3 regions of the Lysinibacillus sp. NPDC097214 genome follow, and region 2 is predicted to be linked to each of the others. Evidence: riboswitches for the same ligand, from Rfam matches in the RefSeq annotation. Region 2 holds a riboswitch; each other region holds the start of a gene.
The links. A riboswitch is a leader RNA that binds a small molecule or an ion and turns the genes downstream of it on or off. The one in region 2 is predicted to bind cobalamin.
Positions count from the first base shown of each region.

Region 1: another riboswitch for cobalamin. It lies ahead of ACQKMI_RS19555 (ABC transporter substrate-binding protein); the one in region 2 lies ahead of cobT (nicotinate-nucleotide--dimethylbenzimidazole phosphoribosyltransferase).
Region 3: another riboswitch for cobalamin. It lies ahead of ACQKMI_RS12965 (energy-coupling factor ABC transporter permease); the one in region 2 lies ahead of cobT (nicotinate-nucleotide--dimethylbenzimidazole phosphoribosyltransferase).

Region 1 covers NZ_JBNNSS010000009.1:174,868-181,537, reverse strand. Annotated here, with positions in the region: gene ACQKMI_RS19565 (S9 family peptidase) at 1-1,541, opposite strand, end outside; gene ACQKMI_RS19560 (precorrin-3B methylase) at 1,959-2,624, opposite strand; gene ACQKMI_RS19555 (ABC transporter substrate-binding protein) at 2,686-3,681, opposite strand; cobalamin riboswitch at 3,851-4,037, opposite strand; gene ACQKMI_RS19550 (GTP-binding protein) at 4,178-6,118, shown strand; gene ACQKMI_RS19545 (hypothetical protein) at 6,312-6,670, opposite strand, start outside.
Region 2 covers NZ_JBNNSS010000003.1:449,737-456,406, forward strand. Annotated here, with positions in the region: gene miaA (tRNA (adenosine(37)-N6)-dimethylallyltransferase MiaA) at 1-542, shown strand, start outside; gene hfq (RNA chaperone Hfq) at 634-864, shown strand; gene ACQKMI_RS09345 (rhodanese-like domain-containing protein) at 955-1,257, shown strand; gene ACQKMI_RS09350 (hypothetical protein) at 1,316-1,711, opposite strand; gene ACQKMI_RS09355 (DMT family transporter) at 2,040-2,909, shown strand; cobalamin riboswitch at 3,070-3,246, shown strand; gene cobT (nicotinate-nucleotide--dimethylbenzimidazole phosphoribosyltransferase) at 3,362-4,417, shown strand; gene ACQKMI_RS09365 (trimeric intracellular cation channel family protein) at 4,631-5,236, opposite strand; gene ACQKMI_RS09370 (aminotransferase class I/II-fold pyridoxal phosphate-dependent enzyme) at 5,476-6,670, shown strand, end outside.
Region 3 covers NZ_JBNNSS010000005.1:84,248-90,917, reverse strand. Annotated here, with positions in the region: gene cobJ (precorrin-3B C(17)-methyltransferase) at 1-418, opposite strand, end outside; gene ACQKMI_RS12970 ((2Fe-2S) ferredoxin domain-containing protein) at 423-794, opposite strand; cobalamin riboswitch at 931-1,114, opposite strand; cobalamin riboswitch at 1,537-1,721, shown strand; gene ACQKMI_RS12965 (energy-coupling factor ABC transporter permease) at 2,043-2,789, shown strand; gene ACQKMI_RS12960 (energy-coupling factor ABC transporter substrate-binding protein) at 2,791-3,063, shown strand; gene cbiQ (cobalt ECF transporter T component CbiQ) at 3,067-3,837, shown strand; gene ACQKMI_RS12950 (energy-coupling factor ABC transporter ATP-binding protein) at 3,837-4,673, shown strand; gene ACQKMI_RS12945 (S8 family peptidase) at 4,905-6,670, shown strand, end outside.

The DNA of each region.
Region 1 (6,670 bases), on a different contig from region 2:
TCAATAAAATCAAATTGCTCCAATGCATAATCAACAGCAGCCATTAGATCATAATAATCATTGCCGCCATAATCGCCACGGACTGCATCCACAAATTTTTGACCATATCCATGACTTCCACGAGGATTCGTATACAAAACCGCAAAGCCTTGAGCAGCAAGAATTTGGAATTCGTTAAAATAGGAATTGGCATACATTGCGTGCGGACCACCATGGATTTCAAGAATAAGTGGATATTTTTCCCCTTCCTCATATCCGATTGGCTTCATCATCCAGCCGCTTACTTTCCAGCCATCTGCCCCTTCATATTCAATTGCTTCTGGAACAGATAATGCTCTCGTCTTTAAAAATTCTTCATTAACTGTAGTAAGCTGTTCCTTTTCACCCGTATTTAAATTTACGTAAAATAGATCACCAGGGTTTGTAGTCGTGCTAATTGCGACTACCGCTCTATCATTTTTATCATCAAGCGAAAAACCATATACATACTGATCATCATGAATAGCTGGATATAATTCTCCCGATAGATTGCCAAAATAAATAGCTGTATTGCCGCGATCTGTCACTTGGAAGTAAAAGCTTTTATTATCCTCCAACCATTGGACACACGGAGCAACAACACCTTGAAGGAAATCGCCGACAACAAAATCACCGACAGGCGCGTCAAATTCACTCGTTACACATGTCTTATTGTTATTGTTCAAATCATAAATCCATAACTTTGCATGTGTTGCATTTTCAAATTCTCTTCCACTTCCAACATAAGCTATGAAGCGGCTGTTCGGAGACCATGAAGTTTGATAGAACACCCCTGCCCCTTCTGTTAGCTTGCGACCATGTTTCGTTTCTAGATCTAATAGGTAAATATCACTTATGAAGGAAAAGTCTAGGTCCTCTGTTAAGTCCGCAATGTACGAAAGATATTTACCGTTCGGAGACCATGTACCAAGCTGTAAATTATGTTTCCCTTCCGTCACTAGCTCTAATTCTCCTGATTCAAGATGAACGATCGCAATTTGATAAAATTGCTCCATATCTATAAATCCAGCTGCATCTGATTTATGTTTCATCTTCTCTATTTCAAGTGGTTTTAGCTCTTTGTCTTCTTTTTGATTCTTTTCAGCTTTATCATCGATGTTTTCATCTTTACCAAGCTTGATAGAGAAGGCGATTTTCTCTCCACAAGGAGACCAAGTAGGCGATGACGCACCGTTTTTACAATTGGTAACTTGTTTCGCTTCCCCACCTGCTTTAGAAAGAACAAAAATTTGTGGCATGCCATTTCTCGTTGACACAAACGCGATTTTACTGCCATCTGGAGACCAAACAGGTGAATTCGTTTTATCTTCACCAAATGTCCATTGTTGCGGTTTTTTATCATTTAAGTTTATGTAAAATAAATTAGAAACATAGTCCTTTTTCTTCTCATCAATATGAGTCTCTACATACACAACTTCTGTTCCATCAGGTGATACTTGTGGATCTGCCACTGATTTTAATTGATATAGATCTTCTGGTTTCATCCCTTGTTTCAATGTCATAATTACCCTATCCCCTTTGTGAGAAAATTTCGTTACGTAATACAATATTTCGACACCCTAAGTATTATTCCTCTTTTTTAGGAAAATTTGTTTTTACCTATAGACTTTTTTGGAGCGATGTTATATTACATATGAATTTTTAACAGCTCTACGAAAACCAAACAACTCAACAATGTTTTTTTGTTATAGGCTGGGACAAAAATTATCAAAACCTAAAAAGCGCAAGAAATCAATTTTAAAAACAATGATTTCTTGCGTTTTTATGATGTAAAAATCTCTCTTTTCTCTATTAAGGCAAATCGATATACTGATGATAATCCACTTCTAGCTTTTTATCATCATATGAAGCGTCTTATCGGACGCACCTAGGAAAGCACCTGGTCGGTACGGGAATCAAGCCCACGTTATGCTAATGAGTCAGATTAAGTCTTTCCAATAATCAGCGCATTTTGTTCTGCGGTAAAATTTATAAAAGGGTTCATTCGGACGAGCATGTTCCTTATAGAGCTCAATGATTCGCTTTAAAAAGACTTCAATATGCTTCACTCCTACCCTTTTCGCAAACAGAGTCCCGGCTTGTGCATTCGCCCCCATCGGTATTGCTCCTAAATAGACATCAAAGCTATCCTTTTGATAGACAAGCCCAATATCATCATATACCGCATTGTAACAAGCAGAAGCACAGCCATTTACGTTTACCCGTAATCTTGTAGGGACAGTTATTCCTTCTAATGAATGATATAGCTTTTCTGTAATCGGTGCTGCCTCCATCTTATCACCATCACAAAAATCACATGCTTTCATCGCTACAATCGGCCCTTGCTTTGACACAAATAGGCTAGCGTTTTCTAGCTCCTCAATCGTCTTTTCTACATCTACTGTTGGGATTGATAATAATATACTGTAAGAGGCAGAGTATTTGATGGCACCAGTTTCCCCTACAACCTTTGCTATTGTTTGGAATTGCGCAGAGGTATAATGTTTATTAATAATGCCTGGGCTTATGGCAAGGCGAGTAAAATCTCCATTATTGTTTAGCTTTTCGAAGGTTTTGTCTGGTATATTCGAACGGAATGCATTCATCAATACTTCTCCTTATGAAAAAGGAGCTAGCTAATCGCTTGCCCCCAATGTATTTAGTAGCTTAAAAGCTTTCGGGATAGAAGCCTTTCGCCAAAATTTGAATGGCTTCTGCAGCACGCAACCCTTCAGACGCGGCGGAAAGTGGTAAGATCACAAAGCGTTCGTTTTTGACCGCTTCCATTTCTTTCAAGGCTGGATCATTTTTTAAGAAATTTATTTTTGCTTTCGCCGTTGTTTCTCCGTAATCTATGACAACTATAACTGCTGGATTACGTTCTACAGCATCTTCTTTGGACACCGTAGTCCATCCTGATTCCACATCACTAAAAATATTTTTACCGCCAGCCATCGTAACAAGCTCATTCATAAAGTTTTGTCCAGCAGTGAAGACATCTTTATCACCACTATCAAACACTAAAACACGCAGGTCTTCTCCATCTTGCGGTAATTTTGCACGGACAGCCTCTACATCCTTTGTCATTTTTTCAATTAAAGCTTCTCCACGATCCTCAACAAGGAAAATTTTTGCGATATTTCGAATATCTGTGAAAATATCATCTAAAGTTGGTTTCGTCATGCTTGAGGCTGTATGTAAATAAGTGTGAATCCCTAATGTGTCAAGCTCTTCCTGTGTACCAACACCTTTCTCTCCAAAGGCGCTTTTCCAACCACCATATAAAAAATCTGCTTCTACATCAATAACCTGCTCTTTTGTAGGATACTGTTTAGCTAGCACGGGCACTTTATCGTAGGCCGCTTGTAAGGGCTCGAAAATTTTGTCATCTAAGTATGCCGTTCCTACCATTGAATCTTCTAAACCTAAAGCCAACATAATTTCTGTCACATGTTGATTTAAGCTAATCGCTTTTTTAGGTGCTTCCTTATATACTTGTGTTGTTCCATTATTTTCAATCGTTAATTCTGTCTTTTCAGCTTGTGAAGGCTCTACTTTCTCACCTTGAGCAGCAGATTCTGGTTTGTCCTTTTCACTACACGCACCCACTATTGCTATCAATGCTATCGCAAAGACTAGCCATAAGCTTTTCCATTTCTTCATGTCCTCTTCTCCTTTGATGTTAAATATATAGAAAGAAATCGTTTAGACTCCTTTGCTACCAGTTAGCGCTTCTAGAAAAGGGCATAAAAAAACCCCCTTGTTTCCAAGAGGTTAGCATAGCGAAAGAAAGGTTTTTCAACCTATTCACTATCCCCATCCTCGTGGTTTAAGTAAAAAATATAGATTGGCAGGTATCCTGGCTTAGGTTCATCATCTATACGCCTTCCCATAGCGTGGCTACAGTGGCATCTTGTATAGACTCTCCATTTACAGTTGCGGGACAGCATCGGATTTGCACCGATTTCCCTTTTAAGCAAATGACAAAGGTCATTTGCACCAATACGTCGTTTTTATTTAGTTGTAAATGTTGACTGACTAGTAAATTCACAATCATACATATATTAACACTATTGCGACATAAACACTATATGAAATATTTTTTATACCAATTCTGTTACAATGTTGTTAATGAATCAATAGAAACGAGGATCTTTTTATGCATGTAACAATTGGAGTACTTGCTCACGTCGATGCCGGTAAAACAACATTTTCCGAGCAGTTACTATTTCACACAAACAGTATTCAAGCCCGTGGGCGAGTGGATCACCAGGACACATTTCTAGATAATCATGAACTGGAGCGTCAGCGAGGCATAACGATTTTTGCGGAGCAAGGTCGCATGACGCTTGGAGATGTTACATATACATTGATCGATACACCTGGGCACGTCGATTTCTCCCCAGAGATGGAGCGCGCCATTCGGGTAATGGATTATGCCATCATTATTGTAAGTGCCGTCGAAGGAATACAAGGCCATACCGAAACTGTGTGGCAACTTTTACGCCAATATCACGTCCCAACCTTCTTTTTTATCAACAAAATTGATCGCGAAGGGGCAGATGTTGAAGCCGTTATGGAGCAGCTTCAAAAGGATTGCTCTGCGGATGTTCTATTCGTAGACGAACCGCTCCGTGCTGACTATGTTTCAAATGATATGATGGAGTGGATTGCTGAACGTGATGAGCAGCTTCTCGATGCTTTTCTTAATGAGACATTGGATAGCTCAAGCTGCATGACTCATATACACAAGTTGATTAAACAGGAAAAAGCCTTTTTGTGTTTTACTGGCTCTGCCTTAAAAGATATTGGGATAAAGGAGTTCCTAGCACAGCTCCCCCTCCTTACAGAGACACATTTTAATAACAATGCTCCGTTTCAAGGTGAGGTGTTTAAAATTCGTCATGATGGACATCAACGCTTAACTTTTATCAAGGCTTTACAAGGAACGTTACATGTCCGTGATGAACTTTCATTTGGAGACGTTACTGAAAAAGTGACTGAGATTCGACTATACAACGGCAGCCGTTATGAAACAGCTCAAGAGGTCCAGGCTGGGGAGATTTTCGCAGTTAAAGGGATTAGTCAATCAAACATTGGCGATATCATCGGTTATTCAAGTAATCCTCAGCCCTATGAGTTAGTACCGACTTTACAGGCAAAAGTACACTATGAAGGCGATCAGCATATAAAGGAAGTTTTAAAAACTTTCCGCATACTTGAAGTAGAAGAACCTTCATTACGTGTGCTATGGCATGAAAAATTTCAAGAAATTCATGTACATATTATGGGTGTCATCCAACTCGAGGTGCTTATCGAAGTGCTTCATACACGCTTCTCGCTAGACATTTCATTTAGCGATCCACAGATTTTGTATATGGAAACGATCGCCACAACTGTGACAGGCTATGGCCATTTTGAGCCATTAAAGCATTACGCAGAAGTCCATTTATTGATGGAGCCAAATACACGCGGTACCGGCAATACATTTGTCAACACATGCCACGCGGATGATTTATCAGTTGGGCATCAACGACTTATTGAAAAACATTTATTCGAGCGCGATCATCATGGGCTGTTAACCGGTTTTCCCGTGACAGATATTCGCTTCACGCTCTTAACGGGACGCGCACATATTAAACATACTGAAGGTGGCGATTTCCGTGAAGCAACATTCCGTGCATTACGGCAAGGGCTGGAACAAGCAGAAAATGTATTACTTGAGCCATATTACCGCTTTAAACTTAAAGCGCCTAGTGATTTTATTGGTCGCATGATGACAGACATTCAGCAAGCTGCCGGTACATTTGACGCGCCCATCATAACTGAACATGATGCGATTGTAACCGGTCGAGCCCCTGTCTCAACATTTATGAACTACAGTACAACCTTTGCCGCCTACACCAATGGGAAAGGCGTACTCTCACTACAATTTGATGGCTACGATACGTGTCACGATACAGAAGACATTATTGAGCAAATTGGCTACGATAAGAACGCCGATCCTGAATATTCATCCTCTAGTATTTTTTGCGCAAAAGGCAAGGGCTACTCCGTTCCATGGCACGAGGCACAAGCAGCGATGCATTGTATTGACTAAATTTTAAAAAACAGGACATGATTTGTTAGATCAATGTCCTGTTTTTCATGTTTCGTGGGTATTATCTTGTCTCGCGCGGGTATTTGCTTTCCTTCCGCGGGTATTTACCTTTCTTCCGCGGGTATTCCCACTGCTATCGCGGGTATTTCCCCTGCTATCGCGGGTATTCATCTTCACCCCGCGCATTTTTAATTCACAAAGCTTGTATCATTTTCTGTGTCTGTTTGAAAATGCGATATGAAGGTTCCACAACAACGTAGCTGTGGGAATAAGAGAAATCCATTAAAACCTTGCCAGGTCTACTTTTCAAAAGTTGTAAATTATCAATCAGTTCGAGCAATAGTTCATGACCTTTACCACGTGGGTGCCAGTTTAAATGATAATCATTTAGTTCCTTCACAGCTTCTAAAAATTGATGATACTCTCGCTCTACAAAATTAATCAGTTGTTTATTTTTATGAGCTACTCGTGATAAATCGTCTAAATATACTTCATAAAAACGCATCACTATCGAGCACAATAAATCATTTACCCGAGCAGCACTTAGTATTG
Region 2 (6,670 bases):
CTGAGGAGCAGGTAGATGAGGAGGCACGGAAAGCCTATTATGAAGAGCTGGAAAAATTAGGTCCAGAGGCGATGCATGCTAAGCTGAAAAAACTTGATCCACAAACAGCGGAGACAATTCATCCAAATAATACTCGCCGTGTCATACGTGCGTTAGAGATGATTGAGCTTAGTGGCGTTTCAAAGGCATCCGAAGCACACAATCGTGGAGAGGTTCCACTGTACAATCATGTGATATTAGGGCTTGGGCAAAATATGTCACGTGAAGTGCTCTATGATCGTATTAACCGTCGTGTTGATATAATGATGGAAAAAGGGCTTTTAGAAGAAGTAAAGGGCTTATGGCAGCAAAATATTCGTGGTGTGCAGTCAATCCAAGCAATCGGCTACAAAGAATTATACGATTACCTAGATGGAAAATGCTCTTTAGAAGAAGCCATTGACAGCTTAAAGCAAAATTCCCGCCGCTATGCGAAGAGACAGCTAACATACTTCCGAAACAAAATGGATGTATATTTTGTTAATACTGACGAAAAATTTTAATTAATTTCTAAAAATTACTAATTGATAAATTGGTAGAACATGCTACTATAGGAATGAAGAGGTAGGGAGAGAGTATAGGGAGGCATATTTGATGAAATCAATTAACTTGCAAGATACATTCTTAAACCATTTACGTAAAAATAATGTTTTTGTAACTGTGTTTTTGTTAAACGGATTTCAGCTAAAAGGTACTGTGAAATCCTATGATAACTTTACAGTATTGTTACTTGATGCTGATAGCAAACAACACCTTATTTACAAACACGCTATTTCTACATTTGTTCCAGTAAAGCAAGTGGATTTTTTAGAAACAGATGAATAGAGTAAAACAGTTAGTGTTCTTGACACTAGCTGTTTTTTTGCCTTCAGGCTATAATGTAAGAGGAAATTGACATATTGGAGGATTACACATATGAAATCTATGGATACAACAGAAATAGTAGAACTATTAGATACTAACGAAGACCTGTACATTATTGATGTTCGTGAAGAGGATGAAGTAGCACATGGGATGATTCCTGGTGCTCAGCACATTGCCCTTGGGACAATCCCTGAGCGCTTAGGTGATTTGGATGCTTCTAAGCCATACATTATTGTTTGTAAGGCAGGCGGTCGTTCAGCAAATGCTTGTGCATACCTAGAAGCTCAAGGCTTTGACGTAACAAACCTTGAAGGCGGCATGCTTGCTTATGATGGAGAGTTAGAATTTAAATAATGACATACTTAAAAAAGAAAGAGCCTTTCAATATTCGCTCTTTCTTTTTTTCTTGTGCTTATTGTTTTAGTGAGTCCATGATAAGGCTAAAATTTTTTTCGAAATTACTGTATGGATTTTCATTTTTTAGCTCACGGATCTTTAGATTATAACTGGCAAAGTTTAAACCGGCACCGTAAACTTGTAATGCGCCATTCGCAAGATCACCTTTCTGAAGAAGTTCTATACCTTTCTTTAAGAAGTTTTCGCTCTCATCGAAGTGACATTCAGTAATGTTTTTATCTCCACTGTGAAATAACTTTAGGTTTTCAATGATTTTATTCGCTGTATCTTCACTTATTGAAGCGTCTACATTAATTAATATTTGGTTTATCGGTTTTACTAGTTGAGCATATAGGCTATCATATTTTTTACATGTTTCAGCAATTGCGGTTCTTAGTTCTTTTGTATCCATCGTCTCTTCGCCTACCTTTTTAATTTTGTCCTACCTTAGATTTTATTAATTCCCAAACTTATCTAGCATGCCAGTTTTCGATAATTTTTATCGTTTCGGCACTTATCAAAAGATAGCATCTAGCATTAATATTCTTACGCATGAATATTCAGAAATATGTTACAATTAAATCCGTTAAGGAGGGATAAGTATGTATCGAACGATTGCACCCCCAACAATGTCTTTACAGTAGAATCTACTGTTTAGGCATTCATTAAAAGCTTGCTAATTCTCAATAGATTCTACTGTATATCGGAAACTATATACATGTAGAAAGTAGGAATTAGAAATGAGCGGAAAACTATCTTTTATTGTATCAATGATTATTTTTGGAGCTGTCGGTGTTTTTGCAAAATACATTAAGTTGCCTTCAAGTGAAATTGCCTTTTGGATGAGTCTAATTGGCTCTTGTTTTTTACTGTTGATTTTCCTTTGTAAAAAAGAAAGGTTTACGAAAACAACTATTTTGCAAAATAAATGGCCATTGCTACTTTCGAGTTTTGCCTTATGCGGGAATTGGATTTTTCTTTTCCAAGCGTACAAGGAAACAACCATCGCAAATGCAGCGCTAAGTTACTATTTGGCACCAGTACTAGTCATTTGTTTATCACCTATCGTTTTGAAAGAGAAAATAGTTGCAAGGAAAATTTTTTATGTTTGTGTGGCTCTAGTAGGACTGTATTTTATCGTCCAAAGTCAAACTACCGAAACGAGCTTACATTATATAGGTATTGTATATGGGCTTATTGCAGCTTGTTTCTATACAGTAGTAACATTTACGAATAAGTATATTCATGGATTAAAAGAGCCAGATAATACGATTATTCAGCTTGCTTTAGCAGCGTTATTCCTTGCACTTTATCTTTTGGGGACCAATGGGTTTCAAGTCATGCAAATCGATATAAAATCAATTAGTTTACTTATTGCATTGGGCATTGTCCATGCTGGGATCGGCTTCTATCTATTCTTTTTCGGAATGCGTCATCTAAAAGGCCAAAGCATAGCTATTTTAAGCTATATTGATCCACTGACATCATTAGTGATTTCAACGATGATTTTAGGAGAAAAAATGACGCCTCTACAAATAATCGGCGCTATTCTTTTGCTCGGTGCAACATGTCTGAGTGAAATCGATAAAACAAAACCAGTATCTCAGTAATAAACGAACAAGATGCTCCCAAAAGTCTTTTTTATTTGGCTATTAGGGAGCTTTTCTAGATTATAATGTCGGACACACTCCGAGTGTATTAACTTTATTTTAATGCTTTCTAAAAAAACAAAATATTGACACAAAAATCACTTTGTCGTAAATTTAAAATAATTGCATAAAAGCATTAGGTGCCCATTGCGGGAGAATAGGGAATAAAGTGAAAAGCTTTAGCGGTCCCACCACTGTAAAAGGGAGTTTCATAGAGAATGCCACTAGCATCGTTCTGGGAAGGTTCTATGAAATGTTGAAATTGAGCCAGGAGACCTGCCTATCTGCTTCGTATTATATAGACGATGGAAAAGTCTGTAGTTTATTTGTTATGGAATAAACTACAGGCTTTTTATTTTTTTCTCTAAATCATTCTTCGAGTAACAAGGGCAAAACAGAAAGGGGAAATTTTCATGCAATTATTACAACAAACGATTCAAAACATTCAAAGCGCTGACCACAAAATGATGGAGCAGGCAAGGGAACGCATAGATGCACTTTGCAAGCCACCTAGTAGCTTAGGGAAGTTGGAGGCTCTAGCTGTGCAACTATCCGGTATTACAGGTGAACTATTTCCTACGATAGATAAGAAAGCAATTATTGTCTGTGCAGCAGATCATGGTGTTTGTGAGGAAGGGGTAACATCAAATCCACAAAATGTGACGGTCTTTCAAACGTTAAATTTCCCTAGAGGAGGAACGGGTGTCTGTGCTATCGCAAAAATCACAGATGCAAAAGTTGTCACAGTAGACGTTGGCGTAAAAGAGGATATTCCACATGATGCTGGTGTCATTATTAAAAAAATTAAATACGGAACGGACAATATGGCAAAAGGTCCTGCTATGTCAAGGGAAGAAGCCATTCAATCCATTGAAGTAGGAATTGAAGTAGCTACGGAAGAAATCAAAAATGGGATAAATGTACTCGGGACAGGTGAAATGGGGATTGGTAATACAACACCGAGTGCTGCTATATTATCGGTTCTTCGCGATTGTCATCCGAATGAAGTGACAGGCTTCGGCGCAGGTGTTGGACCAGGGGGGATATTACATAAAGTAGAGGTCATTCACAATGCTATTGCATTAAACAAACCAAATCGTCATGATGCTATTGATATTCTTGCAAAAGTCGGAGGGTTAGAAATAGGTGCTATGGCTGGGGTGATACTTGCTGCTGCTGCACATCGCAAACCTGTTGTTATTGATGGATTTATTTCTACTATTGCTGCTCTTATTGCGTACGAACTCGAGCCAAACGTAAAAGACTATATCATTCCTTCTCATGCCTCTGAAGAACCAGGCGCAAAAATCGCCGCTGAAATGCTTGGAATTGAACCTATGCTACAGATGAATATGCGATTAGGAGAGGGATCTGGTGCAGCTTTAGCCTTTCCTATTTTGGATGCAGCAAGCTCTATGATGAAAAACATGGCTACATTAGAGGAAGCTATGCTGCTGTTGAAAAAGTAATTTTTAGATACAGCTCAATGTTTACATTCGGTGCCTATTATTGCTGTCATGGATGCACTCTGCAAAGTAGTAAAATTATGGTAAAAAATGGTTATTTATAATGAGTGAATAAGACATATAGGGATAGAAGAGTAACAACAGGTATAAAATTAAAAACAAGCTCAAATCAAGTTATTTGGGCTTGTTTTTATACAACGCTGTAAGGAAAGAAAGCTATGCTCGATTCAACTTCCGTAACGGTAAACGCCATTTTTTCATATATGAAAGTATTCTTAGTACGATAATCACACCAAATAATATATATAAAAAGATATCGCCTGAAAATAGTTGAAGTCCTATAATAAGCCCGGCTAGTGCTGCCCAAACACCATAGATTTCATCACGGAGGACTAATGGTTGTCGTCTAGCTAATAAATCGCGGACAATTCCACCACCTGAACCTGTTAAGACAGCAGCTACAATAACCGCGCTAATAGGCATGTCGAGCTTCACAGCATAAAGGGCACCTTGAATCGCAAATGCTGATAATCCAATAGCATCGGTGAAATTACCCCAGCGATGCCAATGCTGAATGAGTCGATGTGGAAATAAGAAAAATAGCGTAATCGCTGCAATGGCAATTTGGAACATCATATCTTGACCCCACAGTGTAGTTACAGGTAAACCTATTAGTAGATTTCGTATAGCCCCACCACCAAAAGCAGTTACGATACCGAGTATATAGACACCGAATAAATCGTATTCTTCCTCCATTGCAATTATTGCCCCGGAAATAGCGAAGGCAATTGTTCCAATGATACTAAAAACCTCCCAAGCCAACCCTTTCACCCCTTATATGAATAAATCATTTCATGTTGTTGTAGATTACATACTAGAAAGCATCGACTTACGATTTGGAATTATCAGATATCAAATATCTTATTATAGCAGAATTAAATAGAAGTAGTTTGTAATTTAACTTAGCGCCTAATGCAAGTAGAAATAAAAGCAAATTTTGCAGGCAAGCTCAGAAATTGTTAAGATAAGATTTGAACATATGTGAAATGGAGAAGAACAGAATGACTTTTACAACCAATTTATCAGAAGAAACACTAGCATTAGCTGCTAAAATAGAAGAAAAGGTACGCCCTTTTCATGCAAAGGTAGAAGAGATGGCGTTCTTCAATCAACAAAAAGTGCTTGCTGCGTTCCGTAAGCATCAAGTAAGTGATTATCATCTGCACCCGTCTAACGGTTATGGCTATGATGATGAGGGGCGTGACAATCTAGAACGTGTTTATGCAGAGGTCTTTGGAGCGGAGGCTGCTATTGTACGTCCGCAAATTATTTCTGGTACACATGCAATCACACTTAGCTTATTCGGAGTACTACGTCCTGGTGATGAATTACTTTATATTTCGGGGCAGCCGTATGATACATTGCAATCAATTGTCGATGGTGGCGATAAGGATACTGGTTCGTTAAAAGATTATAAAATCGGTTATAGCCATGTGGATTTATTGAATAATCAAGAAATCGATTGGGAAGGTGTTGCAGCTGCAATTACACCAAACACCAAAATGATTGCTATCCAACGTTCGAAGGGCTATGCAACACGCCCATCCTTTACCATTTCGCAAATTGCAGAAATGTGTGCAAAGATCCGTGAACTAGCACCAGATGCAGTTATTTTCGTTGATAATTGCTACGGAGAATTTGTTGAGGCACAGGAACCGACAGAGGTTGGGGCTGATTTAATAGCAGGATCGCTCATTAAAAATCCTGGTGGAGGCTTAGCAAAAATTGGTGGTTATATTGCGGGGCGTGCAGATTTAGTAGAAAAATGTGCTTATCGTATGACATCGCCAGGTATTGGTGCTGAAGCAGGGGCAACATTAAATACGCTCGGTGATTTCTATCAAGGATTTTTCCTTGCGCCACATGTTGTATCTCAAGCATTAAAAGGTGCCATTTTCACAGCTGCTATGCTGGGGGAAATAGGCATGAATACATCTCCAAGGTATGATGCGAATCGTACGGACTTAATTCAATCGGTTTCTTTCCAAACGGCGGAACAAATGATTGCTTTTTGCCGTGAAATTCAAGCGAACTCACCAATTAATGCGCATTATGCACCTGAGCCAGCGTATATGCCTGGCTATGAGGATGATGTCATCATGGCAGCTGGAACTTTCATTCAAGGTTCAAGCATTGAGCTTACAGCAGACGGTCCTATTCGTCCGCCATATACCGCATTTATTCAAGGTGGGTTAA
Region 3 (6,670 bases), on a different contig from region 2:
TAATGGTACAGGCGTCATGCATAATTGGAGCACCTAGTAAACTTGCACACGAATTAATAGCAGAAATACCTGGAACAATTTCTACCTCGATACCAGTGGCTTCTGTCCAGCCAAGCTCTATTAATACCTCATACACTAATCCGGCCATTCCATAAACACCGGCATCACCGCTGGAAATAACCGATACGATACTTCCAGCCTCTGCTTGACGTACCGCTTCTTGTGCACGTGAAACTTCCTCTGTCATACCAGTGCTAATAATCGACTTTGCACTAACTAAATCCTGAATAAGCTCAACATAGGTTTTATAACCAATGATCATATGACTTTGTTGGAGTGCCTCTACAGCACGAGTCGTAATATGTTTAAAGTCTCCAGGGCCAAAGCCAACTACGAAAATCTTCCCTTTTTGCGCCATTTTGTTACCCCTCTTTCACCTTTTCAATACCTTTAATGGCTGTTGTTTGTGCTGTACGCTGTAACGAACCTTCACGTAAAGTAAAGACATGTTCATTTAGTAACGATTCATGATTTAAATCTTGTACAAGTGCTCTCCCATGCTCAGTTGTCGGAACACGGTACCAATTCCCCTGAGGATAAGCAATGACAACACAAGCATCCTTACACCTGCCGTTACAGCGAGTTCTTGTCGTATGTATTTCCTTATCAAGTTCCAGTAACTGTATTTCATCACGAATTGCCTGAGTAATGTCCTCAGCATCTTTTTTCATACAGCTACTACCATTGCATATAAAAAGATGTGTTTTCATCCCCTCTAAATTCCAAGTTGTCATAAATTTTCTCCCCTCATTTGCTTTTAGGAAAAAGAAAAACCTTCACTCTAGACGAAGAGTAAAGGTTTGTAGAAGCCAAAAAAAACGAATAAAGATATGTACTCGCTTTCGCTTCAACTTCTCCCTCCGAAAAGTTTGCATGCATCATCACATAAGCAGGTTTCCTGACTTAAGCTTCCTTTTACTTTCGCGCCTTCCTAGTTTTCACTAGTGGCATCCGCGATTTCATCAGCTATTACAGTAGCGGGGGCTGTATCGGACTCTCACCGATTTCCCTATTATCTTGAAAATATTCAAGCACTTATGGATGTTTTATATGAATTTATTGTTTTAACTTCTTTCAGCAAATCTCCCACCTATATGGTGGTGAGATGAATGCGAGTTTAAGTTATTCTTCATCAAGTGTCCAAACATCCCCTGAAAGAAGTTAAAGCCTCCGGCGGATGTCAAGAAATCGGAAAATAGTTCTTTGTGCAAGCACAAAGCCGATTCCGGACGCAATTATGCCGAGGCATAATTGATTGTGATTAAAATTTAAAAACTGTTTCTATCATAGCTTATTTTTTTAAAATTTCAATATTTCTTTCTTAAATTGTGACATTTTCATTAAATTTTTATAGAAAATATGACATTATTATTCTATTTATCTAAATTTTCGACATAGACACTCAATTTAAAATCTTTTCACAAAAAAGTATAGCATATATATGGAAATTCATGTTACACTTTGTCGTGAAATCTCACAACTTTATCTTTTTTCGGTGCGAATTGTTCATCATTTCGCTTAAAAGGGAAGCCGGTTTAAGTCCGGCGCGGTCCCGCCACTGTACTAGGGAGTTTTATAGATAATGTCACTGTCCAAAGGATGGGAAGGCCTATAAAACGTTGAACTAAAGCCAGGAGACCTGCCGAAAAATATGTGATCGTTTCAACCTACGAGGATGGGTGTGCGGCTGAGCAGATTAGAATTTTATTTGCATTTTTAAGCTATGCACTTTTCCAATTTCGGAAAAGTGTTTTTTTTCATTCAGAATAGACTCCATCTCAAGGTGGTAGATGAGTACAGATATGGTTCCAATTGGGCTAAAACACCTACTGAATGAAAAAAAGCCTCCGGCGGATGTCACGGATTTTGAAAGGAATGAATTGTGCATGCACAATTCAAAATCCGGACGCAATTACGCCAAGGCGAAATTGGTTTTGTTCGCATACTAATTCGAAAAATTTTAATGTGAGGAGGAGAGATTTTTGAAATTCTCAGGTTGGAAGCTTAGTTATTTCTTATTGGCATTTTTATTCGTGCCAGATCGTGCATTTGCGATGCATATTATGGAGGGCTTTTTGCCAATCGAATGGGCGATTTTTTGGTGGGTCGTATCGATTCCTTTTATTATTTTAGGATTACGTTCTATTCGTAAAACCATTGATGAAAATCCTGAAACAAAAATGATATTAGGACTATCGGGTGCCTTTGCCTTTGTGCTATCAGCCTTAAAAATCCCTTCTGTAACGGGTAGTTGTTCGCATCCGACAGGGGTTGGACTTGGGACAGTTCTTTTTGGACCATTAGCGATGAGTGTTATCGGGACAATCGTATTATTATTCCAATCTTTACTTTTGGCACATGGTGGGCTTACAACATTAGGAGCAAACACCTTTTCCATGGCCATTATGGGCCCTATTATCGCTTACTATGTATTTAAGGGCTCACAAAAAATGGGACTGTCGTTTTCAGTAGCAGTCTTTTTAGCAGCAATGCTTGGTGACTTAGGTACGTATATTGTCACTTCTGTACAATTAGCTCTTGCCTTCCCTTCTGAGGTCGGAGGCTTTATGGCTTCATTCACAAAGTTTGCTGGCATTTTTGCATTAACACAAATTCCTCTTGCTGTTAGTGAAGGCATTTTAACAGTGATTGTTATGAACTTCTTGAAAAAATATAATGTGAGTGAATTAAAGGCTTTACGTGTTTTCTCAGCAAAGGAGGCTCACTAACATGAAAAAAAATTTATTGCTCTTAGCAGTTGTTGTGTTGTTAGCAATCATTCCCCTCTTCATTCAAAAAGGCGCAGATTTTGAAGGTGCTGATGGTGAAGCGGAGGCAGCAATTGGTGAAATAGATGCTAGCTACGAGCCATGGTTTGAAAGTTTATGGGAGCCACCAAGTGGTGAAATTGAAAGTTTATTATTTGCACTACAAGCTGCTATTGGAGCCGGATTTATCGGCTATTTCATCGGCTTAATGCGCGGTAAACATAAAGAGGGTTAAGCGATGTTACTCATTGATAAGTATGCTTATATGAATAAACTAGCGTCTGTTCATCCGCTAGAAAAAATGACGTTATCCCTTGGGCTTCTTCTATTGTCGCTTATCATAAGAGATGAACGAATTTCACTCATTACATTTATTGTGATGAGTGCTTTTATCATTTTAGGTGCAAAAATCCCTGCTAAATATTACGCAAAATTGCTATTGCTACCTGGATTTTTTTTACTATCGAGTCTAGTATCCATTTTAATTTCTATAGCGCCAGCAACAAGTACGCTACCTTCAACTATTTGGTCATTTTCCCTTCATCATTGGACAATATTTGTTGGCAGTGCGAGCTTAGCGACAGCGCAACAGCTTTTTTTCATCGTCCTTGGTAGCATTAGCTGTTTGTACTTTTTAATTCTCACAACATCAGTCCAATCTATTTGTTACGTCTTGCGACAATGGCGACTGCCCATTTTATTCGTAGAGCTACTAGAACTAACGTATCGTTTTATTTTTATCTTTTTAGACAGTATGCAAAAAATTCATCTTGCGCAGCAGGCACGTCTAGGATACAGCTCCCCTATGCAGTGGCTTCGCTCGGTCTCAATGCTGATTGCTGCTTTATTTGTCGAGATGTTCCAACGAAGTCGTGAGCTAACCAACGCGATGGAAGCACGTGGTGGCGAAACCGTTTATTGGCAGGAAAAGGCCAGCTATAACACGAAAAATTGGTTAGGTATTGCTGCGATTTTTATACTCCTCATCATTTATGGAGGTTTTTTCTAATGACAGACTTATACTTTGAATTAACACATTTATCTTATGCGTATGCAGACGGAACGCATGCTTTAACAGACATTACCCTTCAGATTCCAAAGGGAAAAAAAGTTGCTTTACTTGGTCATAATGGAGCTGGAAAATCAACGTTATTCCAGCATTTAAATGGAATTTTGAAGCCTACAGCTGGAAGTATAACCTTTCAAGGCACAGCACTTAACTATAGTAGAAAGGCATTAAAAGACTTACGTCAACAGGTTGGTATTGTTTTTCAGGATGCAGACAACCAGCTTTTTTCTGGCACTGTTAAGCAAGATATTTCATTTGGACCTCTAAATCTTGGCTGGACAACTGAAAAAATCGAAGAAAAAATTGCGTGGGCTATCGCTCAAACCGAAGTTGAAGCATTGCTCGATAAGCCGATACATTTTTTAAGTGTTGGACAGAAAAAACGTGTCGCAATGGCAGGAGTACTTGCAATGGAACCATCCGTTTTATTATTAGATGAACCAACAGCTGGACTAGATAATTATTATAGTGCACAAGTTTTACACTATTTAGCTACGTTAGAAAACGGTGAACGAAGCATTTTACTAGCGACGCACGATATCCCATTAGCCTATGAATGGGCAGATCAAATAATCGTCATGGAAGCTGGGAGAATTATTTATAATGGGGATCCCGTTGAACTGTTCTTTCAAGAGGATTTGCTCGAAAGAGCCCATCTTGAACGCCCATGGGTCTTCGAAGTGGCCATTGCATTACAAAATAAAAAACTATTTGAGAATAATAGTAAAATACCTCGTTCTAAGGAAGATTTATACAGACTGATTGAGCAGTTATAAGACAATTTGTCCATAGTTGGAATTTATCGCGGCTAATACACTCGCCTCTCCTACTCCAATCTTACAAATCGGGTAGGAATGGCAACCGTAATTTCTACGATGGATAAAACATATGGTAAAATATAGAATGGAATATTTGAAAAATATATCCTCATTTACGAAACTTTTCTATCAGTCATTCGTAATAGTATAGATGTCACAAATAATTAATGACCCAAGGAGGGAAAACAGTTGAAGAACTGGAAGAAGAAATCTATCGCTTTAGTAGCATCTGCAGCACTAATGGTTCCTGCTACTTCTGCCTTCGCTGAGGCTCCACAAAAAACAGCAAAGAACCAAGATCTAGTGAAAGTAGCTAGCAATAAGGACCAAATATTCAAAAATCAAAAAGAATGGATTAGTAAGGATACAATTATCGTCAAACATTCAGGTCTTGATAAGAATGTACATAACAAAATTGGTGCAAAAGTGATCCGCTCTATTCCTTCATTAGGTTACGATGTTATCCAACTCAACAAAGGAACAGATTTAGAAAAAGCAGTTTCATATTATGCTACACAAAAAGGGGTTAAAAATGTATCCCCGAGCTATGTGTATCATTCCTTTGGCACAGCAGTAGATCCAAAGAAAAAGGATATGTATCATTTGAACCTACTTCAAATTGATAAAGCACTACAATTAGCGGGCAATCATGAGGTAAAAGTAGCCGTTATCGATGGTGGTGTGGATTTTAAACATCCGGATCTAAAATCTCAAGTGCTCCCACCATATAATGCTGCAGCACCTGCCAATACATCTTCTCCAGATGAACATGGAACACATGTAGCAGGAATTATTGGCGCGGCAAAAGATAATGGTATTGGGGGACACGGGATTAATCCAAAAGCCAAGCTTCTTCCGATCGATGTATTCAACGGAAAAGAAGGGGCCAGTGATTTCGCCATTGCACAAGGAATTCTTTATGCTGTTGAGCAAGGTGCCGATGTTATCAATATGAGCCTTGGTGGCTTCGGGACATCTCCACTAATAGAGGATGCAGTTCAGAAAGCCATTGATAAAGGTATTACCATTGTAGCAGCTGCTGGAAATGAATCGACAGATAATTATGCCTTCCCTGCTTCTTATGAAGGTGTTATTAGTGTAGGTTCTACGAATGATCGCAACAAACTATCGGACTATTCAAACTACGGTCCGTCGGTTGATCTAGTAGCTCCAGGTGAAGATATTTATAGCACCGTTCGTGATGAGAAAAAAGGATCATCCTTTGCAAAAATTAGTGGAACATCGATGGCATCCCCAGTTGTTGCAGGTGTGGCTTCCCTACTAAAATCAAAATATCCAAATTTAAAGCCTTATGAAATAGAAGCTATTCTCGAAATGACCGCAAAGGATTTAGGTGAGACGGGCTATGATCTTACATTTGGAAATGGCCTTGTAGATCCTGTAAAAGCATTACAGTTTGATATAAACAATCTACCTAAACAGTATTCAGAAACAAAAGAAGATCGCATAAAAAACGCAAAAGTCCTTAAAAAGGATATAGTAAATACTGAAAAAGGTTCATTCAACCAACCGGACGAAAAGAAATGGTACAAGGTTGATCTAGATGAAAATGAATATGCTCAACTGACATTAAAAGGTGCTGACAAATATGATTATGCATTTGATTTGTACTTCTACCCTGAAGGTTCTAATAAAAAAATAGAACCAATTAAAGTCAATGATGTTCGTGTAGGCAAGGAAGAAGGATACCTTTATAAAGCAGATCAGAAGGGAACCCTTCTCATTGGAGTTAAAGATTATAATGGTAGCTATAGCTTAAATGGCCAGTCTAAATATACCTTCACTGCTCAAACAACTAAAGAATTACCAATTGATTCATTAGATATGGAGCATATGGAGAATATTGAAAAATTCCCATTCAGTACAGAAGGGAAAAACTATACCCTACTTTCTGAAGATCATCTAGGTGACAAAGATTATTTTACATTTTCAGT